4 regions of the Kosakonia oryzendophytica genome follow, and region 4 is predicted to be linked to each of the others. Evidence: predicted binding sites of a transcription regulator. Region 4 holds the regulator's gene; each other region holds the start of a gene.
What was found. Region 4 encodes CRP, which controls carbon source genes, mostly activating them, when cyclic AMP is high. Its sites were predicted from a motif close to ATGTGANNNNNNTCACAT; they were not measured.

Region 1: a site for CRP is predicted at 1,691-1,708, ahead of O9K67_RS20565 (glycoside-pentoside-hexuronide (GPH):cation symporter). Genes of this name have one in related genera too.
Region 2: a site for CRP is predicted at 1,647-1,664, ahead of O9K67_RS08265 (CidA/LrgA family protein). Genes of this name have one in related genera too.
Region 3: a site for CRP is predicted at 1,570-1,587, ahead of epd (erythrose-4-phosphate dehydrogenase). Genes of this name have one in related genera too.

Annotation. Positions count from the first base shown of each region.
Region 1 covers NZ_CP115659.1:4,260,613-4,263,768, reverse strand. Annotated here, with positions in the region: gene O9K67_RS20570 (glycoside hydrolase family 43 protein) at 1-179, opposite strand, end outside; gene O9K67_RS20565 (glycoside-pentoside-hexuronide (GPH):cation symporter) at 179-1,585, opposite strand; gene aroP (aromatic amino acid transporter AroP) at 1,757-3,130, opposite strand.
Region 2 covers NZ_CP115659.1:1,706,639-1,709,794, reverse strand. Annotated here, with positions in the region: gene O9K67_RS08275 (OprD family outer membrane porin) at 1-268, opposite strand, end outside; gene dusC (tRNA dihydrouridine(16) synthase DusC) at 528-1,484, opposite strand; gene O9K67_RS08265 (CidA/LrgA family protein) at 1,713-2,111, shown strand; gene O9K67_RS08260 (CidB/LrgB family autolysis modulator) at 2,108-2,803, shown strand; gene cdd (cytidine deaminase) at 2,933-3,156, shown strand, end outside.
Region 3 covers NZ_CP115659.1:838,998-842,153, reverse strand. Annotated here, with positions in the region: gene pgk (phosphoglycerate kinase) at 1-309, opposite strand, end outside; gene epd (erythrose-4-phosphate dehydrogenase) at 358-1,377, opposite strand; gene tkt (transketolase) at 1,703-3,156, opposite strand, start outside.
Region 4 covers NZ_CP115659.1:463,901-467,056, reverse strand. Annotated here, with positions in the region: gene O9K67_RS02135 (phosphoribulokinase) at 1-406, shown strand, start outside; gene O9K67_RS02130 (OsmC family protein) at 456-860, opposite strand; gene crp (cAMP-activated global transcriptional regulator CRP) at 1,198-1,830, shown strand; gene O9K67_RS02120 (YccS/YhfK family putative transporter) at 1,879-3,156, shown strand, end outside.

The DNA.
Region 1 (3,156 bases), 1.3 Mb from region 4:
TGCGGTTTACGCCATACCACCACACCGGCCGTCTGGCGTAGCCCTTCCAACGTACTGGCGCGGCGGATTTCCAGCCGGTCATACTCCGGCACCGAGGCGACAAAGTAGTAAACATTGTCATGGCGCAGAATATACGGGTCAGCGCGTTGTTCAATAAACGGGTTCGGCCAGGTGCTCATTATGCTTTCCTTACGTTGTCACCAGACGGCACATGCTGACGTTCGGTCAGTTCATGGTAGTTAATCCGGCGTTTTTCCAGATCGTCCTGAATCCGTCTCATCGTTTCGCGGTCGACTTTCAGTAAACGGACGACGCCTGCCGTGATCAGGTAACCGACGCCAGGGATCACGGTAAAGAGCAGCATGATGCCGTTAATTGCCGTGTCGCTTTGCTGTTTGGCGCCTGCGTCGTAGCCATACCACGAGAGCAGGAAGCCTACCATTGCGCCGGCTATCGCCAGCCCTACTTTCAGGAAGAACAGGTTACCGGAGAAGCTGATGCCGGTAATGCGTTTCCCGGTTTTCCATTCACCGTAATCGTCCACGTCAGCCATTAACGACCAGTGCAACGGTGAGGGGATCTGGTGCAGAATATTCAGCAGGAAGTAGAGCACCACAATCAGCGTCGTGGCGTGTGGGTCAAAGAAGTAGAACGCGCAGGAGAAAATAGCCAGCACGATATTGGTCCAGAAGAAGACTTTCAGTTTGCACCAGCGGTCAGTCAGCACTTTCGCCAGCATACTGCCGAACATCATGCCCACCACGCCAAGGCTGATAAATAAAGTAGCAAAATGGGTGCTTTCTCCCATCACCCAGGTGACGTAGTACATGGTTGCCGCCATGCGGATAAAGCCGGGGCAAACGTTACACAGCGTCAGCAACAAAATGCGCACCCACTGGTCATTTTTCCACACGTCTTTGAAGTCCTTTTTCAGGTCGTCATTGGTGGGAACGGCCGGGTGAATACGTTCACGCACGGTGGCAAAGCAGAACAAAAACATACACATACCAATGAATGCCAACACCGTCATCGCCATCTGGTAGCCTTTGGCTTTGTCTGCACCGCCGAACCATTCTGCCATTGGCAGCAGCGTCAAAGAGAGCAGCAGGGTAGCGATACCGACCATCACAAAACGGTACGACTGACAGGCAACGCGCTCTTTCGGATCGTTGGTGATCACACCGCCCAGGGAGCAGTAGGGAATGTTGATCGCGGTATAGGTCAACGACAGCAGGAAGTAGGTGATAAACGCGTAGATCACCTTACTGTTATAGGTCCAGTCGGGGGTGGTGAACATTAATACGCTGAAAACGGCATACGGCAAAGCTATCCACAACAGCCATGGGCGAAAACGTCCATATTTACTTTGCGTACGGTCGGCGAGGGCACCCATTAAAGGATCTGTCACCGCATCAATTACACGAATCGACAGCAGTAATACCCCGACCAGTGCAGGGGCGAGGCCGAAGATATCCGTGTAGAAGTAGTTAACAAACAACATGATGGCGCCAAAAATGATGTTACATCCGGCATCGCCCATGCCATAGCCAATCTTCTCTTTAACAGACAGCTTATTGTTGTCCATTGCCGCTTCTCCCATTGAGATGTGGAAGAATTATTTGCCTGGAAATTTGACTTTGCGCAGCAGGATAAGGCCACAGTGATGGACAAAATGGCTATGTAAAAGAAAGTGTGAGGAAGGTAACACAGTGATAATACCCCTCTCCCGGGCGGGAAAGGGGTAAGAGGATAAGGATTAATGCGCTTTTACGGCTTTAGCGTTTTTCTGTTTGAGCATGTAACCCACGCCAAGAACCACAATCCATACCGGGATCAGCCATACCGAGATAGCCATACCTGGGGTCATCAACATGATCACCAGCACCGCAGCCATAAACAGCAGGCAGATCCAGTTGCCTAACGGGTAGAACAGCGCCGGGAAGCGCGGCGTCACACCTTGCAGCTGTTTCGCACGGCGGAAACGCATGTGCGCGAGGCTGATCATCGCCCAGTTGATCACCAGTGCGGATACCACCAGCGCCATCAACAGACCGAATGCTGACTCAGGCGCCAGGTAGTTGATCAGTACGCACAGTGCCGTCACGACCGCTGAGACCAGAATGGTGTTCACTGGCACGCCGCGTTTATCCACAGAGAGCAACGCTTTTGGTGCGTTACCCTGTTGCGCAAGACCGAACAGCATACGGCTGTTGCAGTAAACGCAGCTGTTGTACACCGACAGTGCAGCGGTCAGTACCACAATATTCAACGCATTGGCTACAAACGTATCGCCCAGTTCATGGAAGATCAGCACAAACGGGCTGGTATCCGCCGTTACGCGCGTCCACGGCAGCAGCGAGAGCAGTACCGCCAGCGAGCCCACATAGAAGATCAGAATACGGTAGATGACCTGGTTGGTGGCTTTGGGAATGCTCTGTTCCGGGTTGTCGGCTTCAGCGGCGGTAATACCCACCAGTTCCAGGCCGCCGAAAGAGAACATAATGATAGCCATCATCATCACCAGTCCGGTAAAACCGTGCGGCAGGAAGCCGCCCTGTTCCCACAGGTTACGCACGGTCGCTTGCGGGCCGGCGCTGCCGCTAAACAGCAGCCAGCCGCCGAAGACGATCATGGCGACCACGGCGAAGACTTTAATGATGGCGAACCAGAACTCCATTTCCCCAAACACTTTTACGTTGGTCAGGTTAATGGCGTTAATGATGACGAAGAAGGCGGCAGCGGAAGCCCACGTTGGGATCTCTGGCCACCAGAACTGAATGTATTTACCCACGGCGGTCAGTTCCGCCATGGCCACCAGCACATAGAGCACCCAGTAGTTCCAGCCGGAAGCAAAACCGGCAAAGCTCCCCCAATATTTGTAGGCAAAATGGCTGAATGAACCGGCAACCGGCTCTTCCACGACCATTTCACCGAGCTGACGCATGATCAGAAATGCAATAAAACCGGCAATGGCGTAGCCCAGAATAATACCCGGACCCGCGGACTGAATGACTGACGCGCTACCCAGAAACAGGCCAGTCCCGATAGCACCGCCCAGCGCGATAAGCTGAATATGGCGGTTCTTAAGGCCGCGCTTTAGCTGATCGCCGTGCTGTTGACCTTCCATTATGAAACCTCGTGTGTGGTTGTTATGTA
Region 2 (3,156 bases), 1.2 Mb from region 4:
ACCAGGATGCATCAACGCCGACGGTTTCCTGGTACCAGCCGCTTTGGTAATCCAGCAACGCACCTTGCGCCCAGGCATTTTGTTCGCCGATACCGGCCTGCTCTTGCTGGTCGTTGGTGCTTAACATCCAGACATTTTTCAACGTCACCGTAAACTGACTATCTTCAAGAAATCCCTGGGTGGCGACAGGAAAGGCATTAGCGGAAATTGCTGCGCAACTCCAGCCGGAAATAAAAACCAGAGGTAATGTTAATTTAAATAGCGTCATACTGTTCATTCCATTTTATATTCAGACCACAGGAACGCCGTCGAATTACTTTCAACACCCGTGACTGATCAGTATTTATTTAAACAGTTCACATAAACGTTTCTATTAATCAGACCATTAAAAAGACAAAAACCCAAACCCATAATTCGCCAGACTATGAATTATGATGGTTTAGGTTTTGCCTGTATAACAGTAACAATCCTGATGTGCTGCGCGGATATAAATAACACGCTGCACACCAATCTACCAGAGGCTTATTTTACAAATCAGCAGAAACGTGATTTAGCTCGCGAGAAATTTCTTCTGCAATTTCAGCAGATGTTTTACAGGTTCGAATAATAGAAAATAGATGTCCTGCTTCTATATATTCTTTACGCAAATAACCCAGCCACTGTTTAATACGTGCGACATGATATAAGCCCGTATCGCCCTGTTTTTCCAGCTGGACATATTTCGCCAATAAAGCAACGACCTGCGGCCATGGCATGCGAGGTTCGTTGTACTTAATCACCCGGCTGAGGTTCGGTACATTCAGTGCACCGCGCCCAATCATCACCGCATCGCACCCGGTGACTGCCATGCAATCCTGCGCGCTTTGCCAGTCCCAGATTTCACCATTGGCCACCACGGGAATAGACAATCGCTGGCGGATGTCACTGATTGCCTGCCAGTTAATGCGCTCTGCTTTATAACCATCTTCTTTGGTGCGGCCATGCACCACCAGTTCTGTCGCACCGGCCTGTTGCACCGCATCGGCAATCTCAAACTGGCGCGCGGGGCTGTCCCACCCCAGACGCACTTTTACCGTGACCGGCAGATGAGCAGGAACGGCCTCGCGCATTGCTTTCGCGCCGCGATAGATCAGCTCGGGATCTTTCAACAGCGTCGCGCCACCACCGCTGCCATTAACCAGCTTCGACGGACAGCCGCAGTTCAGATCCACGCCCCATGACCCGAGTTCAACCGCCCGAGCGGCGTTCTCCGCCAGCCACTGCGGGTATTGCCCCAGTAGCTGTACACGCACCAACGTACCGGAAGGCGTGCGGCTTTGTCGGTGCAGTTCAGGGCAGATTTTATAAAATGATTTTACCGGCAGCAGTTGATCCACCACCCGCAAAAACTCGGTGATGCAATGATCGTAATCGTTAACCCCGGTAAGCAGCTCGCGCACCAGCGAATCGAGCACACCTTCCATTGGCGCCAGTAATACACGCATAAATCACCCCAAAAAATGAGGCGCCATAGTAGCGCCTCTGTCACGGCGTGGAAAGTGCCTTTATCGGGCGGAAAAACTACACTTGCCGGTAGCCCGCGGGGAAAATCTTGTGGGAATGCATAACGTTCCAGAATGGAATGTTTGGTATGCTCACAATTCATGATGTGATCAGTAGCACGTTTTTAGCTTTAATTGTATGATGAATGCGTTTCAGCAAGGGCTTTCACCATGAGTAAATCATTGAATATTATTTGGCAATATCTGCGTGCTTTTGTACTTATCTACGCCTGCCTGTACGCAGGGATCTATATCGCGTCACTTCTGCCCATCACGATTCCCGGCAGCATTATCGGTATGCTGATCATGTTCGTACTGCTGGCGCTACAAATCCTGCCCGCGAAGTGGGTCAATCCGGGCTGCTATCTCTTGATCCGTTATATGGCGCTGCTGTTTGTGCCTATCGGGGTTGGCGTGATGCAGTATTACGACCTGCTACGCGCGCAATTTGGTCCCATTATTGTTTCCTGCGCAGTCAGTACGGTGATTGTATTTCTGGTGGTGAGCTGGAGCACTCATCTGGCGCATGGTGAACGTAAAATCGCCGGGCAAGAAGGTGATAAAGAATGATGACGTATATTTGGTGGTCGTTGCCACTGACGCTGGCGGTCTTTTTTGCCGCCCGAAAACTTGCCGCGCGTTTCAAAATGCCGCTGCTGAACCCGCTGCTTGTCGCCATGGTGGTGATCATTCCCATCCTGCTGCTAACCGGTATCCCTTACGATCACTACTTTCAGGGCAGCAAAATCCTCAACGATCTGCTGCAACCTGCGGTGGTCGCACTGGCCTTCCCGCTTTATGAGCAGTTGCACCAGATCCGTGCGCGCTGGAAATCGATTATCACCATCTGCTTTTGCGGTAGCCTGGTGGCAATGATTTCCGGTACCGCCATCGCCCTGCTGATGGGGGCAACGCCGGAAATCGCCGCATCGGTGTTGCCAAAATCCGTCACGACACCGATTGCGATGGCCGTGGGGGGCAGCATCGGTGGCATTCCCGCCATCAGCGCCGTCTGCGTGATTTTCGTTGGCGTGCTGGGAGCGGTCTTCGGTCATACTTTTCTCAATCTTATGCGCATACATACCAAATCCGCCCGCGGGCTGGCGATGGGTACGGCTTCGCATGCGCTGGGCACCGCGCGCTGCGCCGAAGTGGATTATCAGGAAGGGGCATTCAGTTCACTGGCATTAGTGATCTGTGGGATTATTACTTCGCTGGTGGCTCCGTTTCTGTTTCCATTGATCATGGCTGTATTGCGATAAACTTTGCGATTGGTCGCGCAATTTTAATTTCAGTTTCATAAGTTGCACATGCAATGTGATAAAAATCACACATAATCACCCTGTTGCCCCGTAAACTACGGTTCCAATACACGATTATGAGGCAACGCCATGCATTCACGTTTTCACACTGCGTTTTCCGGGCTTGCGGGAGATTTGCAAACCGCGCTGGCGCCTCTGCTGGCGGATGAGCACTTCCCCGCTATGCTGAGCGCGGCGCAGGTGGCGACTTTGCGTAGCGCCACCGGCATGGATGAAGATACACTGGCCTTTGCGCTGTTACCGCTTGCAGCGGCCTGCGCCCGCACCGATTTGTCGCATTTCAATGTTGGCGC
Region 3 (3,156 bases), 380 kb from region 4:
GGCCGCAACGTCAACACCGTCCAGGTAGTCTTTAACCAGACGTACCGGGCTGGACAGTTTGTCTTTCAGGTAATTAACAACCGGCAACAGAGAGAATTCTTCGTTGTACTCGCCTTCGGTCGGACGACCCAGGTGGGAGGTGACCATCACTTTCGCACCCTGCTTCAGGGCCAGTTCGATGGTCGGCAGAGAAGCACGGATACGCGCATCGCTGGTCACTTTGCCATCTTTAACCGGTACGTTCAAATCCGCACGGATGAAAACGCGTTTACCTGCCAAATCCAGATCGGTCATCTTAATTACAGACATGGTGAATCCTCTCAATGATTCTTAAAGTTTTGCAGACACGTAAGTGTCTTACCTGAAACTAATAGCCGCCATTGCTAACGTCGTGTCGAGCATCCGGTTAGCAAAGCCCCATTCGTTATCGCACCATACCAGGGTTTTAATCAGGTGCGCGCCACTGACCCGTGTCTGTGTACCATCAACAATGGCACTGTGCGGATCGTGGTTAAAATCGGTTGAAACCAACGGTAATTCCGTATAGTCAACTATACCATGAAATGTTCCCTGCGCTGCTTTTTGCAGCAACGCGTTGACTTCCATAGCTTTTACCGGTTTTTTTACCGTTACACTGAGATCGATAGCCGTCACGTTAATCGTCGGTACGCGAACAGCTATCGCCTCGAATCTGTCATTAAATTGCGGAAAAATACGCGTGATCCCCGCCGCCAGTTTGGTGTCCACCGGGATAATTGACTGGCTGGCTGCACGCGTGCGGCGCAGATCGGGATGATAGGCGTCAATCACCTGCTGATCGTGCATCGCGGAGTGAATGGTCGTCACCGTTCCTGATTCGATACCATACGCATCGTCGAGCAGTTTTATGACCGGAATAATACAGTTCGTTGTGCAGGACGCGTTAGAGACCAGGCGATCATCAGCACGCAGCGTGCTCTGGTTAACGCCAAACACGATGGTCGCATCAAGATCGTGGCTACCGGGGTGAGAGAACAGAACTTTTTTCGCTCCCGCCGCAAGATGGGCTTCGCCATCTTCACGGTTGCCATACACGCCCGTACAGTCGAGCACCACATCCACACCCAGTTCACGCCAGGGCAGCGCCGTGATCGATCGCTCATGCAGAATGCGAATGACATCATCGCCAACAAACAGTTGCTCGCGCTCCTGGCGAACATCCCAGGCAAAACGTCCATGGCTGGTGTCATACTTCAATAAATGCGCCATGCCCACGGCATCCGCCAGTTCATTGATTGCCACCACGGTGATTTCCGCCCGACGCCCGGATTCATATAAAGCACGAACCACATTGCGCCCGATGCGACCGAAACCATTAATCGCTATGCGTACGGTCATAACTCTCCTGCAAGACAAGCCAGCCTGAAGTGGATGACAGAGTAATCCAGCAACCACAAGAGGGGAATCCTCGCCTGCCTCAAACTGCGTCTGATTGGTCATTTGTCGAACATTTAATCGACTGAAACGCTTCAGCTAGAATAAGCGAAACATGGAATAAAAGGAATGATTGTCCAGACGGTTTCACCAGTAATCTGACTTGCATCACATTTTCACAGGAATAATTGGTACAAGAGCATCGAATGGAAGAATAACAGCCGAAAAAAAACCGGGCGTAATGCCCGGTTGATCTTTAACCTGTGAAGCCGCTATACGGCGACAGGGATTACAGCAGCGCTTTCGCTTTGGCGACCACGTTATCCACGGTGAAGCCAAACTCTTCAAACAGCAGCTCAGCCGGCGCCGACTCACCAAAGGTGGTCATGCCCACTACCGCACCGTTCAGGCCCACGTATTTGTACCAGAAGTCTGCAATGCCGGCTTCAATCGCCACGCGCGCAGAGACGGCTTTCGGCAGGACGGATTCACGGTACGCCGCATCCTGTTTGTCGAACGTATCGGTAGACGGCATAGAGACCACACGCACCTTCACGCCTTCGGCGGTCAGTTTTTCCCACGCCGACACCGCCAACTCTACTTCAGAGCCGGTGGCAATCAGGATCAGTTGCGGTTGACCAGCACACTCTTTCAGTACATAAGCACCGCGGGCAATATCCGCCAGCTGTTGCGCCGTACGCTCCTGCTGCGCCAGGTTCTGACGGGAGAGGATCAACGCAGTCGGGCCATCGGCACGCTCAACGCCATATTTCCACGCTACCGCGGATTCCACCTGGTCACACGGACGCCAGGTGCTGACGTTCGGGGTCAGGCGCAGGGAAGCCACCTGCTCCACCGGCTGGTGAGTCGGACCGTCTTCACCCAGACCGATAGAGTCGTGGGTGTAGACCAGCACCTGACGCTGTTTCATCAGCGCTGCCATACGCACCGCGTTACGGGCATATTCGACGAACATCAGGAAGGTGGAGGTGTACGGCAGGAAACCGCCGTGCAGGGAGATACCGTTGGCAATCGCGGTCATACCGAACTCGCGCACACCGTAATGGATGTAGTTGCCGGCAGTGTCTTCGTTGATGGCTTTCGAACCGGACCAGAGGGTCAGGTTGCTTGGTGCCAGGTCAGCCGAGCCGCCAAGGAATTCTGGCAGCAGCGGGCCAAAAGCTTCGATGGCGTTCTGCGAAGCTTTACGGCTGGCGATTTTCGCCGGATTAGCCTGCAGTTTCTCCACAAAAGCCTGTGCTTTAGCGTCGAAGTCAGAGGGCAGCTCACCCTTCATACGGCGGGTAAATTCGGCAGCTTCCTGCGGGAAGGCTTTCGCGTAAGCCGCGAATTTCTCGTTCCACGCAGCTTCTTTCGCCTGGCCAGCTTCTTTCGCATCCCACTGCGCATAGATGTCAGACGGAATTTCAAAGGCCGGGTGTTTCCAGCCCAGCGCTTCGCGGGTCAGGGCGATTTCTGCATCACCCAGCGGCGCGCCGTGGGAATCATGGGTACCGGCTTTGTTCGGCGAACCGAAACCGATGATGGTTTTGCACATCAGCAGCGACGGTTTGTCCGTCACGCTGCGCGCTTCTTCTACCGCGCGTTTGATAGCGTTTGCATCGTGACCGTCCACCCCGCGCACCACGTGCCAGCCGTAGGCTTCAAAGCGTTTCGCGGTATCGTCGGTGAACCAGCCCTCAACGTGACCGTCGATGGAGATGCCGTTGTCATCGTAGAACG
Region 4 (3,156 bases):
GATTGTTAACCTGGAGTGGATCCAAAAGCTGGTGCGCGATACCAGCGAGCGCGGGCATTCTCGCGAAGCGGTGATGGACTCCGTCGTGCGTTCAATGGAAGACTATATCAACTTCATCACCCCGCAATTTTCCCGCACCCATATTAACTTCCAGCGCGTCCCGACCGTCGATACCTCAAACCCGTTTGCGGCAAAAGGCATTCCCTCGCTGGATGAGAGTTTTGTGGTGATCCATTTCCGCAATCTGGAAGGGATAGATTACCCGTGGTTATTAGCGATGCTGCAAGGTTCGTTTATTTCCCATATGGACACGCTGGTGGTGCCGGGCGGCAAGATGGGGCTGGCGATGGAGCTGATTATGACACCACTGGTGCAACGGCTGATGGAAGGGAAAAAGATCAAATAGCAGTGGTCGAATTATGCCCGGTAAGCCTGACGCTACCGGGCATCGTCCGTCAGGCTTCGATGACTTCGTAGGAATGGGTGATGTTCACCGCTTTTTCCAGCATCAACGCTACGGAGCAATACTTCTCCGCCGACAGATCCACCGCCCGGGAAACCGCCGCATCTTTCAGATCGTGGCCGGTGACAATAAAGTGCAGATTGATATGCGTAAACAGACGCGGCGCTTCTTCGCGACGTTCCGACGTCAGTTTCACTTCGCAGTCCGTCACGTTATGACGCCCTTTTTGCAGGATAGAAACCACGTCGATCGCGCTGCATCCGCCTGCGGCCATCAGCACCATTTCCATCGGGCTTGGCGCTTTGTCACCTGAGTTGCCGTCCATCAGGATTTGGTGACCCGATGCGGACTCACCGAGGAACGTTAACCCTTCCACCCATTTCACACGAGCCTGCATTTTGATTTACTCCGGAGTTGCAATTTTCTTTACAGATTACGCGCACATAACAAAAGTCGCAACGGAAGGCGACCTGCGTCATGCTGAAGCGAGACACCAGGAGACATGCGGTAAAAGCTATGCTAAAACAATCTGGATGCTACAGAGATACATTGACATTACGCATGTACGCAAAGGACATCATTGATTAGAGGCCGCAGATAACGCTGACGGTCCACTTCCGAGGATTTTGGAAGCGAAGACACGAAGTCGAATGATAGCGTGTTTAGATTGCAACCCCAGACGCAGGGTGCACATCCTGTGTCTGGAGACAGCTTATAACAGAGGATAATCGCGCATGGTGCTTGGCAAACCGCAAACAGACCCGACTCTCGAATGGTTCTTGTCTCATTGCCACATTCATAAGTACCCGTCGAAGAGCACGCTGATTCACCAGGGTGAAAAAGCGGAAACGTTGTATTACATCGTCAAAGGCTCAGTGGCAGTGCTGATCAAGGATGAGGAAGGGAAAGAGATGATTCTCTCCTACCTGAATCAGGGAGACTTTATCGGTGAACTGGGACTGTTCGAAGAAGGTCAGGAGCGCAGTGCATGGGTACGCGCTAAGACCGCATGTGAAGTGGCCGAAATCTCCTACAAAAAATTCCGTCAGTTGATCCAGGTTAACCCGGACATTCTGATGCGTCTCTCCTCGCAAATGGCGCGCCGCCTGCAGGTCACGTCGGAGAAAGTGGGTAACCTCGCCTTCCTGGACGTAACAGGTCGTATCGCACAAACACTGTTGAACCTGGCGAAACAGCCGGATGCCATGACCCACCCGGACGGCATGCAAATTAAAATTACCCGTCAGGAAATTGGTCAGATCGTCGGTTGCTCCCGTGAAACGGTGGGCCGTATTCTGAAAATGCTGGAAGATCAGAACCTGATCTCCGCCCACGGTAAAACCATCGTGGTTTACGGAACCCGTTAATCCGCAAAACGGCGCGTTGATCATCCGGCGCGCCGTTTTTGTTTCCTCATGTGGCGCAGGCTGATTTATCACCCCGAAATCAACTATGCACTGCGACAAACGCTGGTGTTATGTTTGCCCGTGGCGATTGGGTTAATCGTCGGCCATCTCCAACAGGGCCTGCTGTTTTCTCTGGTTCCTGCCTGCTGCAATATTGCCGGTCTTGATACCCCGCATAAACGCTTCTTTAAACGTCTGATTATTGGCGGTTCGCTGTTTGCCGGATGCAGTCTTGCCGTACAGCTTCTGCTGGCCGAAGCCCTGCCTCTGCCGCTGATTTTTACCGTTCTCACTTTACTGCTCGGTGTGACCGCCGAGATCAGCGCATTGCACGGGCGGCTGCTGCCTGCGTCGCTGATAGCCGCCATCTTCACGCTGAGTCTTGCGGGCAGTATGCCCGTGTGGGAGCCCCTGCTAATTTATGCACTGGGTACACTCTGGTACGGCGCGTTTAACTGGTTCTGGTTCTGGATGTGGCGCGAACAGCCGCTGCGCGAATCACTCAGCCTGCTCTACCGGCAACTGGCTGATTATTGCGAAGCCAAATACAGCTTGTTGACGCAACATGCCGATCCGGAAAAAGCCTTGCCGCCGCTACTCGCACGCCAACAAAAAGCGGTGGATATGATAAGTACGTGCTATCAGCAACTGCATATGCTGGCGGCCAATCAACACAATGATTACAAACGTCTGCTGCGCGTCTTCCAGATGGCGTTGGATTTACAGGAGCATATTTCTGTCAGCCTGCACCAGCCGGAAGAGGTGCAAAAACTGGTGGAACAGACCCATGCTGAACAGGTGATCCGCTGGAATGCACAAACCGTCTCCGCCCGCCTGCGCGTCCTGGCGGATGACATTCTCTATCATCGCTATCCGACACGTTTCACCATGGACAAGCAGGTTGGCGCGCTGGAAAAAATCGCCCGCCAGCATCCGGAAAACCCGGTCGGTCAGTTTTGCGCCTGGCACTTTAGCCGTATCGCCCGTGTGCTGCGAACCCAACGTCCGCTCTATCTGCGCGATTTAATGGCAGAAAAGCAGCGGCGCCTGCCGCTCATTCCGGCGCTCAAAAGTTATTTATCATTGAAATCTGCGGCGTTGCGTAATGCTGCGCGTATCAGCGTGATGCTCAGCATTGCCAGTCTGATGGGGAGCGCACTGCATTTGCCGAAGCCGTACTGGATCATGATGACTATCATGTTTGTGACGCAAAATGGCTATGGTGCAACACGGGTGCGTATTGTGCACCGGGCGGCCGGCACGCTCGCCGGGCTGATGATTGCCGGG